DNA from 4 places in the Neorhizobium fuzhouense genome. Region 1 is predicted to be linked to each of the others. Evidence: predicted binding sites of a transcription regulator. Region 1 holds the regulator's gene; each other region holds the start of a gene.

Region 1 (4,768 bases):
GCGAAGGTGGCGGCATGGTGCGCGGAAGAGGAGGCGCATGGGCGCGCCTTCCTGTTTCTCCCGGTGTTTCTGGGGCTTGGCGCCATCCTCTGGCTGACGTCTCCCACGACGCCATCCACCGTTCCCGCCTTCTGCGCCCTGCCGCTGATCCTTGCTGCTGTCTTGCTGGCAAGGGCGGGCCGGCGGGTCATGTCCTGCTGGCTGCTGGTTCCAGGGTTGATCTGTGCGGGTGCGGCCCTTGCCGAGATCGAAAGCCTGCGCAACTCGACCATCCTCCTTGACGCGCCCATGACCACACAGATCGAAGGCATCGTCGAAAAACGCGAGGCGGCCGCCAGCGGGCGCTGGCGCTATACGGTGCGCCTCGTCTCCACTGCCGCGCCGGTGATTGCCCGCCCGCCGGAGCGCGCGGTGATCCTCTCCCGCGCTGCACACAGACCGTTCGAGACCGGTGACCGCATCGCCGGCAAGGTGCGGCTGTCGCCCCCCTCGGGCCCCGCCCTTCCGGGGCTTGCCGATTTCGCCTTCTCTGCCTATTTTCAAGGCACCGGCGCCGTGGGCTATTTCTATGGCCCGCCGCAGAGGCTTGGAAGCGACATCACGCAAAGCTGGACGACCACCCTCATCGGCAAGCTGTTTGAGCTGCGCAGCGACATCGGCACTCGCATTCGCGCGCTCGTGCCCGGAGACGCCGGTGCGTTTGCCGCAGCCATCGTGACCGACGAGCGCCGCGCCATCTCCGACAAGACCGTCGAGGCGCTGCGGGTGGCGGGCCTCGCGCATATCATTGCCATATCCGGGCTCAACATGGCGCTTGCCGCCGGTATCTTCTTTGTCGGCGCGCGACTGCTGCTCAGCGCATTTTCCGGTCTTGCCCAGGAGGTGGCGATCAAGAAGATCGCCGCCCTTGGCGCAATCGCCATGGTGACGGCCTATTACCTCATCTCCGGCTTTGGCGTGTCGGCCGAACGCGCCTATGTGATGATGGTGATCATGCTGGCCTCCGTGCTGTTCGACCGTCCGTCGATCAGCCTGCACAATGTGGCGCTTTCGGCCGTGGTGATTCTGGTGCTGACACCTTCGGCGGTGCTTGGCCCGAGTTTCCAGATGTCGTTTTCCGCAACAGTCGCGCTGGTGGCGGGCTACGCCGCCTGGTCACGTTTCCGGGGCGACCAGCACAATCCGCTCACCGCCCGCCGGCCGCCGGTGCTTGCCGTCACCGCTGCCGTATCGGGCATGGTGGCAGGGGTGGTGATGACGTCGCTCATCGGATCGCTCTCCACCTCGATCTACTCGATCTCCCATTTCCATCGCATCGCAACCTACGGCCTTGCCGGCAACCTCGCGGCCATGCCGGTGATCTCGCTGATCGTCATGCCGGCCGGCATGCTGGGCATGCTGATGATGCCGTTCGGACTGGAGGCTCCGTTCATCAAGATCATGGGCTATGGCGTGCAGCTGGTCATTGCCATTGCAGAAACGGTGGCGGGCTGGGGCGGCGATGCGGCTGTCGGGCGCCAGAGCGTCTGGCTGCTTCCTCTTGCGTCGATTGGCTTTCTCCTCCTCGTTCTCCTGCGCACCCGATTGAAGCTGGTCGGTGCGGCGATTATGGCCGTAGCACTGACCGTCTCTTTCTGGCCCAGAGGTGCAGCGCGTCCCGACCTCCTGGTGTCCGACGATGCGACCCTCGTGGCCCTCGTCGAGGAGAATGAGGCGGCCGTCAGCCGCCGCACGCCACCCGAATTCATCTATCGCCAGTGGCAAAATGCCTTGATGATCGACAAGACCCTGCATCCCATCATGGCGAAATCCACCGCCGGACTGTTCCCGGCATCATCCGACCTATCCCCTAAGCCACCGATGCGGCCGCTTGCAGGCCCGAAAGGCAGCCCACCGAAAGCATCGGCCGAGGACCGTGAAGACCGAACGCCCGCAGCCGGCGCCATCGACCTGCTCGCCGAAGACATCCCGCCGCCGGAACCGCCGGCGCGCGACGGCCGTGCGCCAGACAATATCGACAATCCAGACAATCAAGCGCGGGCGCTCAGCACGCAGGAACGGCGCGAGGCGGCAGTGGCGATGGCCGATGCATTCCGCACCGCGCCGGCTGGCCGATTCGCCTGCCTCGCCCGGGTCGGCTGCTTTGCCCGCTCCGCGGAAAAGATCCGCATTGCGGTGATCGAGGATGCCCGCTATGCCGGAACCGCCTGCGACACCTCCGACATCGTCATTGCCGCCCGCGCCCGTTTCGAAACCTGCCGCTCCGGCGCGCTGATGCTGACGGAAAAGACGCTCCGCAAGACGGGTGCCCTGGAAATCCGCTTTGCGCAGAGCGCCACGCGCGCCAACTGGACGGCAACAGCCGCCAATGTCGGCCATTCACGCCCGTGGAGCCTGCACCGCAGCTACGACTGGAAGACGCGCCGTTTCGACGACACGCTCCCGCAACCAGTCTCCGCCCTGCTTAATGGTAGCGACGGATAAGACCGACCAGCTTGCCCTGGATCTTGACCCGGTCTGGACCAAAAATACGGGTCTCATAGGCAGGGTTTGCCGCCTCAAGCGCAATCGAGGCACCCTTGCGACGAAACCGCTTCAGCGTGGCTTCCTCGTCATCGACCAGCGCCACGACGATGTCGCCGGGCGTTGCCGTACTGCCGTTGCGGATGATGACGGTATCGCCGTCGAGAATGCCTGCCTCGATCATCGAATCGCCCTTGACCTCCAGCGCGTAATGTTCGCCGGTGCCCAGCATTTCGATCGGCACGCTGATGGCATGCGTATTGTTCTGGATGGCCGAGATCGGCACGCCGGCTGCGATGCGCCCCATGACGGGAACGGTGGCAGAACCGCTATACTCTTCCACCGGCGGCGCGGGCGGGGCAGGGCGCGCGGCCGGCGTCTTGCCAAGGCTGCCTTCGATGACGCTCGGCGAAAAGCCGCGACGCGGCTGGGCCGGCGGTACATAGGATTCCGGCAGCTTGATCACCTCGAGCGCCCGCGCCCGGTTCGGCAACCGCCGAATGAAGCCACGCTCCTCAAGCGCCGTGATCAGCCGGTGAATGCCCGATTTCGAGGCGAGATCGAGCGCATCCTTCATCTCGTCGAAGGAGGGGGGCACGCCCGCTTCCTTCATTCGTTCGTGAATGAACAGGAGCAGTTCCTGCTGTTTGCGTGTGAGCATGAAGACAACCTCGAAGGGAAACAAATCCAGAACGAACACTATATGTTCCACATGTGTTCCGCAAGCCCTGAAAAGTCGGTGAAAACGCAGTCTGGGCGCGGTTTGTCGCAGCATGCAGCGAGCGCTAAGCTCGCCTCGATCTATCCGGAGAGAATCATGCCGCGTCTTATCGATCATCTTGTCCTGCCGGTCTCCTCGCTTGTCATCGCCCGCGCGCGGCTGGAGCGACTGGGCTTCACCGTGGCCCCCGATGCCGTCCACCCGTTCGGCACGCAGAACGCCTGCGTCTTTCTGGCGGACGGCACCTATCTCGAGCCACTGTCCGTCGCAGATCCGGTCAAGGCAGCGGAAGCAGCTGCGCAGGGCAACGAGTTTACCCGACGCGACCGCATCTTCCGCGACGCGGTGGGCGAGGACGGGTTCTCCGCCCTGGTGGTATCGTCACAGGATGCCGTGGCCGACCGCGCGCGGTTTGCACCGGCGGGCATCGACGGCGGCGATCTGCTCGAGTTTTCCCGCGGCGCGCGCACGGCAGACGGACGGGACGTGGTCGCAAGTTTTCGCCTTGCCTTTGCCGAAACGGCGTCGAAAGCCTTCTTCCTGTTTGCCTGCGAGCGGCTGAACCCGCTGCCGGCAGACCGGGCGCATCTGGAGCGGCATGCCAACGCCGTACTTGGCCTTCGCGGCCTGCTGCTCGTCGCCGAGCGGCCGAAGGCCGTGCAAGCCGTTCTGGAAACCATAATGGATGCAGCGGCACGACCGGCCGAGCGTGGTTTCCGGATCGAGGCCCAGAACGGCTTTGTGTCTGTCGAGCAGCCTCGGGCCGTCGAAGTGCATCTGGGCAGCGCGGCCGCTTATGTCGCGGGCACGACGGAGGTCGCAGAGCCTCTGCAGGGCGCTGCTCTCATCTTTGCCACGGGGGATCTTGCCGTGACAGCGCAATGGCTTGCTGATAAGGACGTGGCTTTCGAGAAGAGTGGCACGCGCATTGTCGTTGCCGCAGCCCCCGGTCAGGGTGCTGCCTTCGTATTTGAGGAGTGATCATGGCCGTCACAGCCAATCCAGAGGTTTCCGTCGGCGAGGGCTCGGCCCGCGTCGTATTTTCCAACACCGGCCACCTGTCGCTGATTGCCGGTCCCTGCCAGATGGAAAGCCGCGATCACGCCTTCATGATGGCCGGCGCCATCAAGGAGATCTGCGACGAACTGGGCCTCGGCCTTGTCTACAAATCCTCGTTCGACAAGGCCAATCGCACGTCGATTGCCGGCAAGCGCGGCATCGGCCTTGATGCCGCCATGGAGATTTTCGCCGACCTCAAGAAGGAATACGGCTTTCCGGTGCTGACGGACATCCACACCGAAGAACAGTGCGCGGTGGTTGCCGAGACGGTGGATATTCTCCAGATCCCGGCATTTCTGTGCCGCCAGACCGATCTTCTGGTGGCTGCGGCCAAGACGGGGCGCGTGGTGAATGTCAAGAAGGGCCAGTTCCTGGCGCCCTGGGACATGAAGAACGTACTGGCGAAGTTCACCGAAAGCGGCAACCCGAATGTGCTGTTGTGCGAACGCGGTGCCTCCTTCGGCT
Region 2 (4,768 bases), on a different contig from region 1:
GGTGACGACGATCAGCGTATCGGGGTTCTTCTCGGCAAATGCGCGGGCAACGCCGATCGCCTTGTCGAACTCGATCGTATCGACAACCGCGCGGTCCCAGTCCAGCGGATGGCTCATCTTGTCGATCGATGCACCTTCCACCATCAGGAAGAAGCCGTCCGGGTTCTTCGACAGCTTGTCGAGGGCAGCCTTGGTCATGTCGACCAGGCCGGGCTGGTCGGGGAACTTGTCGACGGTGCCCTTCTTCAGGAACTCGCGGTCGAGCGTCACATCCATGTTGCCGGTATGGAAAAGGCCAAGCAGCTTGTCCTGGTTCGAACCGGACGCGGCAGCCAGTTCGGTCTTGTTGATCGCCAGGCCGTAGCCGGCCTCCTTGAACAAGGCGATGTAGTCCTTGTCGTCCTTGCGCTTGGAGCCGGGCACGTCCTTGGCGAGGAAGTAGGCAGAGCCGCCGCCGAGCAGGACATCGGGCTTCACGCCATACAGCATGCCGACGATCTCGGCCTTGTCATTGCGCGAGCGGGTATGGGAGACGAGGGCAGCCGGCGTCGCATCCTCGACTTCGGCCGTCGACACGATGCCGATCGACTTCTTCGTGGTGCGGCGCAGCGCTTCCGCAATGGTTTCGACCTTCGGGTCGTCCAGCGAAGCCGGCGTGCGGTCGGCATACACGCCAAGCGCGTTGACGCGCGACTTGTGGCCGGTCATGTAGGCCGACATCGTATTGGCGCTGTCGGTTGCAATGGCATGCGTCGAGGACGTGCCGATGAAGGCGACCGGGGGAACGTCATCCATGGCCAGACGACCGTTGGCCTTGCCCTCGGTCATGCCCTTCGACATGATGCGGGCAGCGGTGCGATGGGCAACCGACAGACCGTCACCGAGCAGGAAGATGATGTTCTTGGCCTTCGGGGCGGCAGCGGTGCCATACACATCCCAGCTGACCGTCTTCTTCTCGTCGCCGGCCGAAACGTCAACCTTGTAGGTACCGGCCTTGGCGATGGTCAGGTCGCGCAGGATGAGAGCGGAGCCCAGAACCTTGTCTTCCTTGCCATTCTCCTCGGCAACGAAATTCGCTGCCTTGCCGAAGACGGTCTCGTAGGCTTCGCCGTTGACGGTGACCTTGACGTCTTCCGGCTTCACGACCTTGGAAAACTCGACCTTGAAATCGAACGGCGAACCGACCAGCACGGTGGCGCGGTCAAGCGGATAGACCGTTGCGGCGCTGGCTGCACCGGCAAGCATGGTCGCAGATGTCAGAGCTAGAAACAGTTGGCGCATTGTGGTGTCCCTCTCACAAACTTGTGTCCGCTCCTTCCTAGAAAGTCGGGATGACAGTTATGTAACGGATGCGGCCTAAACGCGTAAAAAGTGCAGGCGGGGATGCAAATGGCCATCTGCTGATGCACACTGCCTTTGCCGGAAGCCGCCAGCGAGGGGGCTGTGCGGCCATCCACAGGCAGGCCTCGCGGCGCCGGCTGCGGTCGCTTGTGCGGCCACCTTTTCAGCGTTATGGTGCGGATGTTCAACATTTGTTCCTTGCGATGACGACTGCTGCGTCCCATGATCCAGGCTTCTGCCGCGACTGCCTGACCGGCCAGCCGGTCGGCAACCGGCGTTGCCGCGCCTGCGGCAGCCCGCGTCTCGTCTATCATCCGGAACTCTACGACCTGACGCTTGCCCATATCGACTGCGATGCCTTCTATGCCTCCGTCGAAAAGCGCGACAATCCGGAGCTTGCGGACAAACCGGTGATCATCGGCGGCGGCAAGCGCGGCGTCGTCTCCACCGCCTGCTATATCGCCCGCATCAGCGGCGTGCGTTCGGCCATGCCGATGTTCAAGGCGCTGGAGGCCTGTCCCGATGCAGTGGTAATTCCGCCCAATATGGAAAAATACGTCAAGGTGGGCCGCGAGGTGCGCCGGCTGTTCGAGGAGCTGACGCCACTGGTGCAGCCGATTTCCATCGACGAGGCCTTTCTCGATCTTTCCGGCACCGAGCGCCTGCATCACGATCCGCCGGCAAAGATTCTTGCCCGGCTGGCAAGGCGGGTGGAGAAGGAGATCGGCATCACGCTCTCGGTCGGGCTCTCCTATTGCAAGTTCCTCGCCAAGGTCGCGTCCGACTTGCAGAAGCCCCGCGGCTTTTCGGTGATCGGCCAGGAAGAGGCCGTGGCCTTTCTCGCCCCGCGCCCGGTCACCACCATCTGGGGTGTGGGCCGCGCGCTTGCCGCAACGCTCGAGGCCGACGGCATCCGCACCATCGGCCAGTTGCAGGTGATGCAGGAGGCCGACCTGATGCGCCGCTATGGAGCGATGGGCCAGCGGCTGTCGCGGCTGTCGCGCGGCATTGACGAGCGCACGGTGCATGCCAATGAGGCCGCAAAAAGCGTCTCTGCCGAAACCACCTTCTTCGAGGATATTTCGCGCTTCGAGGATCTGGTGCCGATCCTGCGCCGGCTGTCGGAAAAGGTTTCGGGCCGGCTGAAGCATCAGGAAATCGCCGGCCACACCGTGGTGCTGAAGCTGAAGACGGCCGACTTCAAGAGCCGCACCCGCAACCGGCGGCTGGAAGACCCGACTCAGCTCGCCGACCGGATCTTTCGCACCGGCCTCAGCCTGCTGGAGAAGGAAACCGATGGCGCCAAGTTCCGCCTGATCGGCATCGGCGTCAGCGACCTCACAGACCCGGCGCGCGCCGATCCGCCGGATCTCGTTGACGAGCAGGCCGGCCGACGGGCGGCGGCGGAAGCGGCCATGGACAAGCTGCGCCATAAATTTGGCAAGACCGCCGTCGAGACGGGTTATACCTTTGGGGTGATACGGCCAAAACGGTGACGGCGTGTTCCATCACCGGAACGTGATACCTGCCCCACAATCCGGCGCGGCGCTCGGAGGGCGTCCTAAAACTTCGTTAAACTTGTCTGCATAGGCTGGCTGCCTGTTTACTGCGTTATGAGGTTTGCCATGTTGAGATCTGCCACGCTGGCGCTTGTGCTGGTGTCGGGGACAGCCCTTCCGACCACGGCGGCCGAGGAAGCCCGCACCCTGCAGATCATCGTGTCGACCGACAGCCAGCAGCTGACGGTCTATGACGGCGACCGGATCGTGGCGCGTTCGAATGTTTCTACCGGCAAGCCGGGCCATGACACGCCGACGGGCATCTTTTCCGTGCTCGAGAAGCGCAAGTACCACGAATCCAATATCTATTCGGCAGCGCCGATGCCGTGGATGCAGCGGCTGACCTGGTCGGGCATTGCGCTGCACGAATCAAACAGCGTGCCGCGCTATCCCGCTTCGCATGGCTGCGTGCGGATGCCGGCGGAATTTGCAAGGCAGCTGTACCGCATGACAACCCGCGGCGTACATGTGATCATCAGCGACAGCGCCGTTGCGCCGCAGCCGGTGCGCCATGCCGCGCTGTTTTCGCCGCTCGCGGAAGCACCGCCCGACGAACTGCTGTCGGACGTGTCCCTGCGTTCGTCCGCCGCCCATGGCGGTGCGGGCGAGGTTCAGGTGGCGATGAACATGCCGCCCGCGCCGGTCCCCGTATCAGGCGCTCCGGAGAAGACCGTGACGCCACCGCAAGCGGGCAATCCCCCGCAGGCTGCCGCCGCGAGCGAACCGGCCCCTTTGCGCATTCTGATTACCCGGCGCGACGCCAAGGACACAGTGCGCGACGTACAGGACATGCTGAGCGAACTCGGCTTTGATGCCGGCACCGCCGATGGCATCATGGGGAGTGCGACGCGCAGTGCGCTTGCCGGTTTCAAGCGCTGGAAGGCGCTGCCGCTCAAGGGGCCGCAGCTGACCCCCGATCTTCTCGCCGCCCTCTATGCCTCGGCCGGCCGCACCCCACCGCCCGCCGGGCAGATCCTGGTGCGCCAGGGTTTTCAGGACATTCTCTCCGAACCGGTGGCCTTCAAGGATCCCGAGCGGGCGCTCGGTACGCATTTTCTGAGCGTCATCGGCATCGACCGCGACAAGGGCGATGCGGAGTGGCGCGGTCTTTCGCTGCAAAACGATCTCTCCGACGCCGACCGCAAGCGGCTTGCCATCACGCAAGCGGCGCCTGAGGGACCGGGTGCCTTGAGCGCCGTGCTCGACCGGATCAGCATTCCCGAAGATGTGCGGATGAAAATCAGCACCACGATGTCGACCGGCACGTCGCTGACGATCACCGATACCGGCAACGGCATCGAGACGACAGCCGGCACGGATTTCATCACCCTCACCCATCGCGGCCCCAGGGCCTGATACACAGCCGGATATCGGCATGCCCGGCACCGCGCCGAGCCGCGCCGATCAGACCAGTTCGACATCCAGCACGCCGGGGGCGGCGCGCAGGGCGGCGGCAATTTCCGGCGAGATGCGGTATTTCTCCGTCAGTTCCACCTCGATCTCGCGCCGCCCGTCTTCCTTGATGACGACGAAGGAGACAAGCCCGTCGCCACGGGCATTGAGATGGCGCGCGACGGTTTTGAGCGGGCCGGAATCGCGCACATAGACCCGAAGCGCCTTCTGCATCTGCACCGACTTTTCCTCAAGCGACTGCGCCGTCTGGATGCGAAGGCCGATGCCTTCCGGCCGCTCGTCGGCCTGTACGGTGATCACCAGCGATTTGCCGGGCTCCAGGAGGTCGCGGTACTGGGCAAGCGCCTCGGAAAACAGCACCGCTTCGAACTGGCCGGTGGCATCGGAGAAGGTGACGATGCCCATCTTGTTGCCGGTGCGGGTCTTGCGCTCCTGCTTGCCGGTGACGGTGCCGG
Region 3 (4,768 bases), on a different contig from region 1:
CGGCCACCGTGAAGCCGAGTGCCTGCGCCAGCGCCTGGTCGCGCTCGGAAACGGCGGCCTGCGTGCCGTAGGGATAGGCGATTGCGGCCGGACGTGTGCCGGTGAGGGCCTCCAGCCAGTCGGCGGAGCGCTTCATCTCGGCGCCGGCATCGGCATCCGACAGGCGTTTCAGCGCCCGGTGGCTGACGGTATGGGCGCCCAGCGAGGCGAGCGGATGGTGCGACAGTTTTGACAGATCCTCGCGGCCGAGTGTCAGCCGGCGTGTGATGTCGAGCGGCTCGATCCCATGGCGGCACGCCAGCGCATCAAGCTCGGCCACCGCATCGGCTTCGTTGTCGCGTTCGACATAAAGCGCAAAGCGGTCAAACGCATCGAGCCGGGCACTGCCGGCGGTCAGATCAAGCGTTTCCGGCCCGGCGCCGAAATCGAAGCTCAGCCTGTCGGTCTCGTTCAACAGCTCGGCTAGCGTTTCCCACCAAATGGTGTGGGTGCGGTCGGCAAAGCCCTCATTGATGAAAATCGTGAACGGCACCTGGTAACGCTCGAACACCGGCAAAGCGTGCTCGACATTGTTGCGGTAGCCGTCATCCAGCGTGAAGCAGGCAAAGGGGCGCGCGGGCGGTTCGGCTAGGCGCGCGGGCACGTCCTGAAGGGCGACGAAATCATAGCCATCCTCGGCAAGCCGGCTGATGGCGGCATCGAGAAATTGCGGCGTCACTTCCAGATGTGCGTTCGGCGCGGCAAGCCGCGGCTCCGGCGGGCGCACGTGATGCAGGGTGAAAATCGCGCCGCGACCGCGCGCCTCGCGCATCAGGCCAGCCCGCGCCAGAATGCCCGCCGTTTCAAGCCCGCCGGCAATCAGGCCACGCTTGACACTGCGGCGCCACAGGGCGTCGATCTTTCCGTTCATCTGCACTGCTTCACCGCCAGTTGTTCGCGGCACGCTAGCGCTGAGACCTTTAAGCCTTGCTAATGAAGCACTGCAAATACCATCAGTGCAGCAGAGCGTCGAACACCGGCAGGCTGAGGAGGCCGGCGCCGGCAATCAGGCAGAAGCAGATGCGCCGGAACGTCGCCTCGTCGGCAAAGCCGAACAGGCGCGAACCAAGCGCGATGCCAAGACCGTAACCGGGGCCGACGACTGCCGCGAGAAGCAGCGTATCGACCCGCAACAGGCCGGCGCTCACATAGGCGGTGGCCGATATCAGGGAGGCGAGCGCGAAATAAAGCACGATATTGGCGCGCACCACCACCCGGTCGCTCGCCCCGCCCAGCCAATAGGCGACGATCGGCGGGCCGGACAGTTGCGCGACGCCGCCGAAGAGGCCGGCAACCGCACCGGTTGCAACGCCAAGCGGTGCCTTCGGCCGGCCCTTGTAGCGCCAGCCGCTGATGAGGAAGGCAAGAAGGGCAATAACCGTCACCGAAATGATCCAGCGCAGCACGAGCGGCGGGGCAAAGGCGAGAAGTGCCGTGCCGACGGGCACGCCGGCAAGCGCACCGATGAGAAGCGTTGCCACCTCGCGCCGGTTCGCCCGCCGCCACCCCTGCGGCAACATTCCGAGCGTCATCACCCAGTCGACCACCAGAAGAAGCGGCGAGGCGGCCTGCGGCCCGGCAATGGCGCTGGCCATCGGAATGAAAATCAGGCCGCCACCGAAACCGGAAAACCCGCGCGCCAGACCCGCCACCAGGGCGGTGGCGAGAAGGGCGAGGATCTGCCCCAGCGGATGCAGGGCAGGAAAGGCCGCGACATCTGCCGCAAGCATGTCGGAAAGGGTCATGGGCGGGCCGGGTCGGGGGAGGGCGTTCTGAAGGGGCGGATGGAGGAATGTGAGCGCCGGTTCTGCGTCCGCCGCAAAGGTCTGTCAAGCGAATGCGGGGCGGAGAGCCGTTCCGACACGTCATCGCCGGGCAGGGCGACTCCTGATGCGCCTGACGCGAGCGGATGGACCTTGGCGGCGAATCGGTGTTCTGTGAATGAAACAAAAGGAGAACAGGATGCTTCGCCAGCTGATCGATGAATTCGAAACCGCCTCCCGGCGCTATGCCGAGGCGCATGGCGTGACGCGCGATCCCGACTGGTTCGTGCTGAAACTGCACGAGGAAGTGGGCGAACTCACGCAAAGCTGGAACCGTCTCAGCGGCCGCGGTCGGCCCAAGGGCCGCAGTGTCGAGGACATGCAGCGCGACTTGGCCGACGAAGCCGCCGATGTGCTCGGCCACATCCTGCTGTTTGCCCATGCCAACGGTCTCGATCTTGCCGCGGCGGTGGAGCGCAAATGGCTGTTCAGGCCGGCGTAACGACGGCCGGGTGACGATCGAAGAAGGCGCGGCAATGGTCAAGACTGTCGGCCACGGCCGCGCAGAGCGCCCGGATTTCCTCTGTCGGCTGCAGCATGTCGGGCACCATCACCGCCATGGTCCCGGCGGCGGCCGCGCTGCGGATGCCGTTGTGGGAATCCTCGAGCGCCAGACAAAGCGCCGGCGCGACGCCGAGCCGTGCCGTGGCCGTCAGATAGGGATCTGGCGCCGGCTTGCCGCGGGCATAATCGCCATGCGCCACCACATGGTCGAAGCGCCCGAGAATACCGAGTTCGCCGAGGTGGTGCTTGACCTGGAAATGGGCCGAGGAGGTGCAGACGGCGCGCGGAATGGACAGGGTGTCGAGCAGATTCAGCATCTGCGTCACCCCCGGCTTCAGCCGCAGGTCGGTTTCCAGCAGCCGGTCGAAATGCGCAAGCCATACCGCCCTAAAGCCATCGGCATCGAACGCTTCGCCGTAATGCTCCCGCAAAAGGCCCGCGATGCTGACCCAGGGCCTGCCCAGCATCCCCTCATAGATCGACGGACCGATCGGAAGACCCTTCTCCGTGGCGGCGGAAATGATCGAGCGGCGATAGAGGATTTCGGTATCGAGCAACAGGCCATCCATATCGAAGATGACGGCCTGCGGCAGGCGGGGAAGTGTGAGCATGGAACTTGCCTTCAAAAACGCCGGATACCCAAATCCTCGAAGGGCCGCAAGAGGTAGCCGTCGGGATCGGCGACGAGGCACTGGCGGTTGCCCACCTCGTGGTCGTCGCGGCGATACCATGTGTCCTCGACCGGCAGGACAAGCGGATGACCGGCGCGTTCCAGACGTCTGACGAGGGCCGAAAGGTCCGGCACGCGAAGTTGTAGGTTGAGGCCGCGGCCGAGCGGGGGTGCGAGCGGTGTCGCGTCATCGAAGGTGCGGCCGGTGCCGATCTGGTCGATCATCAGCTGGGCGTTTCCGAGCGTCAGAAAGGAAAAGCCCTCGTCCGGGCGCTCGTAGAGGACCGTAAAGCCGATGAGATCAAGGTAGAAAGCGCGACTTGCCGCCCAGTCGGTGACGGCAAGCTCCGGAACCAGCGCGTTTTCGGAGGCGGTTGTCCCGGCTATGGCGTCGCGGATGAAGTCGCCCTTGGCAGCGGTGTAGCGGTCGCCATCCTCGGCATAAAGGCCGGCCAGCTCCTGCTTCAGGACGCGATAGGCAAAGGCGAGATGCGGATTGGCCCGCAGTGCGTCGCGGAAGGTGACGCGGTCGCGATGGGTCCGGCTGTCGGGCGGACAGAGATAGACCCGCCAGCCGGGATTACCCGGCATCAGGAAGGCGAAGACGCCATCGCCGTGGCGCGATCCGCGCGGCTGGTATCCGGCGTTTTCCAGGCGTGTCGCAAGATCCGGAATGGTGCCCGGATCCGCCACCGTCACATCGATGTCGATCAGCGGCTTGGCGGCGAGACCGGGGACGGCCGTGCTGCCTACATGCTCGATTGCTGAGGCCGGCAGGGACAGAAGCCGCTGCAGTTCGGCGCCTGCCCGTTCGAATGCCAGCGGCCAGGCGGGGTCGTAATCGCTGATCTTAACCCGCTTCGCCATGGCGCTCCGTCAGGCCTTGGTGCCGCCGACGGTGATCTGGTCCATCCGGAGATGCGGCTGGCCGACGCCGACCGGCACCCATTGGCCCGCCTTGCCACAATTGCCGATGCCGGTATCGAGCTTGGAATCATTGCCGACCATCGAGACGCGCTTCATCGCATCCGGGCCGTTGCCGATCAGCATGGCGCCCTTGATGGGCGCGCCGATCCGGCCGTTTTCGATGAGATAGGCTTCCGTGCAGCCGAAGACGAACTTGCCGGAGGTGATGTCCACCTGACCGCCGCCGAAGGAGACGGCATAGATGCCCTTTTTCACGGAGGCGATTATTTCCTCCGGCGTCTTATCGCCCGAGAGCATGTAGGTGTTGGTCATGCGCGGCATCGGCTGGTGGGCATAGCCCTGGCGGCGGCCGTTGCCGGTCGGCGTCATGCCCATCAGGCGGGCATTCTGCCGGTCCTGCATGTAGCCGACCAGCCTGCCGTTTTCGATGAGCACGTTATAAGCCGACGGCGTGCCCTCGTCATCGATGGTGATCGAGCCGCGGCGGTTGTCGATCGTGCCGTCATCGACCACGGTGACGCCGGGGCTTGCCACCATTTCGCCGAGCAGACCAGCAAAGGCGGATGTCTTCTTGCGGTTGAAATCGCCTTCCAGCCCGTGGCCGACGGCCTCGTGCAGCATCACGCCCGGCCAGCCGTTGCCGAGCACCACATCCATGGTGCCGGCCGGCGCCTCGATGGCTTCCAGGTTGACGAAGGCCTGGCGCAGCGCCTCGTCGGCGCCCGTTTGCCAGTTCCCGTTCGCGATGAAATCGCCAAAGCCGATGCGCCCGCCGGTGCCGAAGGAGCCGCTCTCCTGGCGGTCG
Region 4 (4,768 bases), on a different contig from region 1:
ACAGGGGCGGGCTTGGGACGCGGGGTCAGTGCCTTCACGGCCGTAAACACGGCAAGCATGGCGGCAAAGGCCAGCGTGATGGAGGCCGTCAGCACGACGATTGCGGTTATAGCGGCAATGCCTGCAAGGCCAAGGAAGAGTGCGCGGATATTCTGCATGGTTTTAAACCTTTCTTCTTGTGGAAATGTGGGCTTTTCTCTCGACACATGCAAGGGCTTTTGCCCTACTGCGCTCTTGCGCCTCATCACAAAGCTTGTCACAACATTGCGATGTCCCATTCGCTTGCTCCGGCTCTTCGCCCGCACCGCTCGTTTTTGAGCGTGCCTGCCATCAACCAGCGCGCGCTGAGCAAGATTTCCTCGCTTGCCTGTGATGGCGTGATCCTCGATCTCGAGGATTCCGTTTCTTTCGAGAAGAAGCACGAGGCACGCGCCAATCTTTCGGGCCATTTCGCAGAGCCGCCGGCCGGGGATCGCCTCTCGATCATCCGCATCAACCCGCTCCTCTCTAAATTCGGCGCCGACGATCTGGCGCTCGTCGTCTCTATCCGCCCCGATGCGATCCTCCTGCCGAAGGTGGAAAGCGCCGAGGATCTGCAAACCGTGGAACGCGTCCTTGATGAGGCCGGCGTTCCCGACACCACCAAGATCTGGGCGATGATCGAGACGGCCAAGGGCGTGCTCAATGTGGGCACGATTGCCGGTTCCCGTGAAACATTAGTGCCCCGCCTGCAGGGGTTCGTCGTCGGCCTCAACGATCTTCGCAAGGAAACACGCATCCCGGCGCGGAAAGGCCGCAGCTTTCTTATTCCCTTCCTGATGCAGGTGGTGCTGGCGGCGCGCGCCCATGGGCTTTGCGTGATTGACAGCGTATTTAACGATTTTCGCGACGCCGAAGGTTTTGAGGACGAGTGCATCCAGGGCCGCGACATGGGCTTTGATGGCAAGATGCTGATCCACCCGGCACAGATCGACCCGGCCAACCATCACTTCGGCCCGGATCCGGAGGCTGTCGCGGAGGCCGAGGCGATCATCGCCGCCTTTTCCACACAGGAAGCGCAGACCCTCAACGTGATCAACCTCAACGGCCGCATGATCGAGCGGTTGCATCTTGTCGAGGCCGAACGGCTCGTGCAACTGGCCCGGCTGATCGGACAAAGCAGCCGCATCGACCAAAGCCCCTTTGACCAAGGAAAGACCGAAACATGAAAGTTTACCGCTTCCTCACCGGACCCGACGATTCCTCCTTCTGCCATCGGGTGACGGATGCCCTCAACAAGGGATGGGAACTGTACGGCTCCCCCAGCCACACCTTCAACGTGGCGGAAAACAAGCTCTATTGCGGGCAGGCGGTGGTGAAAACCGTCGAAGGCAAGGACTATCATCCCGACATGAAGCTCGGCGAGCAATAAGCCTCAACAGGCTTGCCGGACACCATTCCACGCATGGGCAGGGCTGCGCCTTGAACGATGACGATGCCTTACAACCGCCGGGAAATCCGTGTGGTTGGGGCATTGCTTCGCACCCCAAACAAGACGGATGAGACCATGGCAGAACCGAGAGCGGCTGAACGGGTAGAATATATTGTCGAGGGCGGACATCGCCTGTCCGGCACCATCGAGCCCTCGGGCAACAAGAATGCAGCCCTGCCGATCATTGCGGCCGCCTTGCTGACCGACGAACCCGTCACTCTCTCCAACGTTCCGCGCATTCGCGATGTCGAGGCGCTGGTGCAGCTGCTGTCCTCGCTCGGCGCCGAAACCGCATGGACGGATCACAATACCTTGCGGATCCATGCGCGCGAGGTTCGCCCGGCAACGCTGGATCCGGATCTGTGTTCGCGCATTCGCGCCTCGATTCTGCTGGCCGGGCCGGTTCTTGCCCGCTGCGGGGAAATTACCTTGCCGCCGCCCGGAGGCGACGTGATTGGCCGGCGCCGGCTCGACAGCCACTTTCTGGCCCTGCGCCAGCTCGGGGCGGATATTGCCCTCGACGGAGATTATGTCTTTCACGCCAAAAAGCTTGTCGGGGCGGATGTGTTTCTCGACGAACCCTCGGTCACGGCAACGGAAAATGCGCTCTGCGCCGCCGTTGCCGCCTCCGGCACGACGATCCTGCGCAATTGCGCCTCCGAACCGCATGTGCAGGATCTCGCCCATTTCCTCGTTGCGATGGGCGCCCGCATCGAGGGTATCGGCACCAATTGCATGACGATCCATGGCGGGGCAGCCCTTTCGGGGGCAAGCCACCGGATCGGGCCGGACCATATCGAGGTGGGCTCCCTGATCGGGCTTGCGGCGGTGACCAATTCCGATCTTCGCATCACCAATGCCGGCGTCCAGCATCTGCGCTCGACCCTCATGGGCTTTGAACGGCTGGGCATCCATTGCCGGATCGAGGGCGACGACCTGATCGTGCCATCCGGCCAGTCCAAACGGATCGAACCGGATTTCGGCGGCCATGTGCCCAAGATCGAGGATCAGCCCTGGCCCGCCTTCCCGGCCGATACGATGTCGATTGCCATCGTCACCGCAACCCAATGCGAGGGCATGGTGCTGATGTTTGAAAAGATGTTCGAATCCCGGATGTTCTTCGTCGACAAGCTGATCTCGATGGGCGCGCGCATCGTGCTGTGCGATCCGCACCGGGCCGTCGTCTCCGGGCCAAGCCCGCTGAAAGCCGCACGGCTGGAAAGCCCCGACATTCGCGCCGGCATGGCCATGCTGATTGCCGCCATGGGCGCCGAGGGCACCTCGATCATCAACAATGCCCAGCAGATCGAGCGCGGCTATGAACGCATCGAGGAGCGGCTGAATGCGCTGGGCGCCCGCATCCGGCGCATTCCGGCCCGCGCCTGATGAACGCGGCTTAGCCGGTGCGATCTGCCGCTTCGTCGACGCTTGCCTCGATGCGCTCCATGTCATCGTCGCTCAAGCCGAAATGGTGGCCGATCTCGTGGATCAGCACATGGGTGATGATATCACCCAGTGTTTCCTCGTTTTCCGCCCAGTAATCGATGATCGGCCGGCGATAGAGCCGAATGCGGTTGGGCAATTCGCCGGTTTCCATGGTGAACCGCTCGGAAATGCCGCGCCCTTCGAAAAGCCCCAGAAGATCAAAGGGCGTCTCAAGCGCCATGTCCTCGAAAATCTCGTCGTCGGGAAAGTCCTCGATCTCGATGGTGAGGTTTCCGGTCAGCGCGCGGAACTCTTCCGGCAGGTTGCCATAGGCCTCGATTGCCAGCGATTCGAACGTGCTGATGGTCGGGGCGTGGCGATCACGCCAATCATCGGTCTGGTCGACACGGGCCATAACTGCTCCTTTTTCAACGAGCATATAAGGTTTCTGGAAAAATATTTCGAGTGCGGATTCAAGCAAGAGGTGGGGAGGGTGAACGAATCTCATGGGACGCGCTGTTGACTCTTCGGGGCAGCTCTGGAATCCATAAGAACATAACATGAACAATTGAGGCGAAGAGGATCCTGGAGATCCTGGTCTCGACAAGAAGTGGAGCTGACGTCATGGCGCGATCCGCCCTGGCGCAGGAGACTGTTTTTGCCCTGCGCGAAACCATAGCCCGGCTGGAGGGAAAGCCTATTCCGGCACTGGCCGCTGCACAGGCGCAAGCCACGGCAGACGGGCAGGAAAGGGAACGGTCAGGCCGGGAAGACCGGCCGGCCCGGCTGGCGACCGGTGTTGCAGTGCTGGACGAGGCCCTCGAGGGCGGGGTGCCGCTCGATGCCATCACCGAAATCCGCAGCCGCGCTTTTCTCGATGCGGGTGTCGCAAGCGGCTTTGCATTTGCCCTTTCGGCGCGCCTGCAGGCAGGCGCGCAGGGCGGTGTGGGCACGCTGCCGGTGCTGTGGATTGCCGAGCGGATGGCAAGCCAGGAAGTTGGAGCGCCTTACCCCTTGGGGATAAGGGGGGTCGGCTTGTCCACGACACAGTTCTTTCACGCCTTCCCGAACCGTATCGATGAGGCGCTGTGGCTTGCGGAAGCAGCCCTTGGCAGCGGCGCCTTTGGCATGACCATTCTGGAGGTGCGCGGCAATCCGAAAGCCTTCGGGCTGACCGAAAGCCGGCGCTTGGCGTTGAGGGCAAAAGCGGCGGGGCGGCCGCTTTTCGTTCTGCGCCATGCCGCGCAGGAGGAGGCCTCGAGTACCACCTTCCGGTTTCTGGCCGAACCGGCGCTTGCCGGCGAACGGCGCCTTCCCGACGGATCGATGCTGGGCGGCAGCATCGGCCATCCCGTCTTTCGTCTCACCTTGGAGAAGAGCCGAAACCCGGCTCCGCTCTCCCTCTTTCTTGCCTGGAACGCCCATGACCGTCAATTCACCTGCGTCGACGACCCGATCCGACATGCTGTGCCTGAGGGGAGGGCCGCAGCGCATTCTCGCGCTTCACTTCCCGCAGCTTTCAACCGACAGGATCCTGCGCCGGCACTGGGGTCTCTCCTGGCGTTTGACCGGCAAGCGAGCGGGCGCGCCGGGCCTTTCGAACGGGCATCCTGAGGATGCGCCTCTCGTCTGCGCCGGCCGGCGTGACAATGCCATGCGGCTCACCGCACTCGATGAGAATGCGCAGGCTGCCGGGCTGAAGCGGGGGCAGGGGCTTGCCGAGGCGCGTGCCATCTGTCCGGGCCTTGTCGCCATCGACGAGGATAGCGCCGCCGACCGGCGCTTTCTCGACGCGCTCGCCGACTGGTGCGACCGTTATACGCCGCTGGTGGCGCTGGAGGGCCAGGACGGCCTGTTTCTCGACATTACAGG

Evidence for each region. The regulator LexA, encoded in region 1, represses DNA repair genes until DNA is damaged. The targets are predictions, from matches to a motif close to TGTTCNNNNTGTGTTCNG.
Region 2: the regulator LexA is predicted to act here: its motif matches at 1,523-1,540, upstream of ACEXP3_RS00290 (DNA polymerase IV).
Region 3: the regulator LexA is predicted to act here: its motif matches at 1,982-1,999, upstream of ACEXP3_RS02925 (nucleoside triphosphate pyrophosphohydrolase family protein).
Region 4: the regulator LexA is predicted to act here: its motif matches at 3,446-3,463, upstream of ACEXP3_RS20565 (ImuA family protein).

What each region holds. Positions count from the first base shown of each region.
Region 1 covers NZ_JBHFFP010000012.1:186,006-190,773, reverse strand. The annotation lists gene ACEXP3_RS20155 (ComEC/Rec2 family competence protein) at 1-2,484, shown strand, start outside; gene lexA (transcriptional repressor LexA) at 2,465-3,184, opposite strand; gene ACEXP3_RS20145 (VOC family protein) at 3,341-4,225, shown strand; gene kdsA (3-deoxy-8-phosphooctulonate synthase) at 4,228-4,768, shown strand, end outside.
Region 2 covers NZ_JBHFFP010000001.1:52,920-57,687, forward strand. The annotation lists gene ACEXP3_RS00285 (alkaline phosphatase) at 1-1,281, opposite strand, end outside; gene ACEXP3_RS00290 (DNA polymerase IV) at 1,545-2,837, shown strand; gene ACEXP3_RS00295 (L,D-transpeptidase family protein) at 2,967-4,256, shown strand; gene dnaE (DNA polymerase III subunit alpha) at 4,305-4,768, opposite strand, start outside.
Region 3 covers NZ_JBHFFP010000001.1:569,905-574,672, reverse strand. The annotation lists gene ACEXP3_RS02935 (polysaccharide deacetylase family protein) at 1-910, opposite strand, end outside; gene ACEXP3_RS02930 (sulfite exporter TauE/SafE family protein) at 993-1,784, opposite strand; gene ACEXP3_RS02925 (nucleoside triphosphate pyrophosphohydrolase family protein) at 2,002-2,304, shown strand; gene ACEXP3_RS02920 (HAD family hydrolase) at 2,291-2,977, opposite strand; gene ACEXP3_RS02915 (bleomycin resistance protein) at 2,989-3,423, opposite strand; partial or broken gene ACEXP3_RS02910 (GrpB family protein) at 3,436-3,903, opposite strand; gene tldD (metalloprotease TldD) at 3,913-4,768, opposite strand, start outside.
Region 4 covers NZ_JBHFFP010000013.1:71,214-75,981, forward strand. The annotation lists gene ACEXP3_RS20540 (hypothetical protein) at 1-158, opposite strand, end outside; gene ACEXP3_RS20545 (HpcH/HpaI aldolase/citrate lyase family protein) at 270-1,208, shown strand; gene ACEXP3_RS20550 (DUF1737 domain-containing protein) at 1,205-1,411, shown strand; gene murA (UDP-N-acetylglucosamine 1-carboxyvinyltransferase) at 1,547-2,857, shown strand; gene ACEXP3_RS20560 (metallopeptidase family protein) at 2,868-3,311, opposite strand; gene ACEXP3_RS20565 (ImuA family protein) at 3,521-4,510, shown strand; gene ACEXP3_RS20570 (Y-family DNA polymerase) at 4,461-4,768, shown strand, end outside.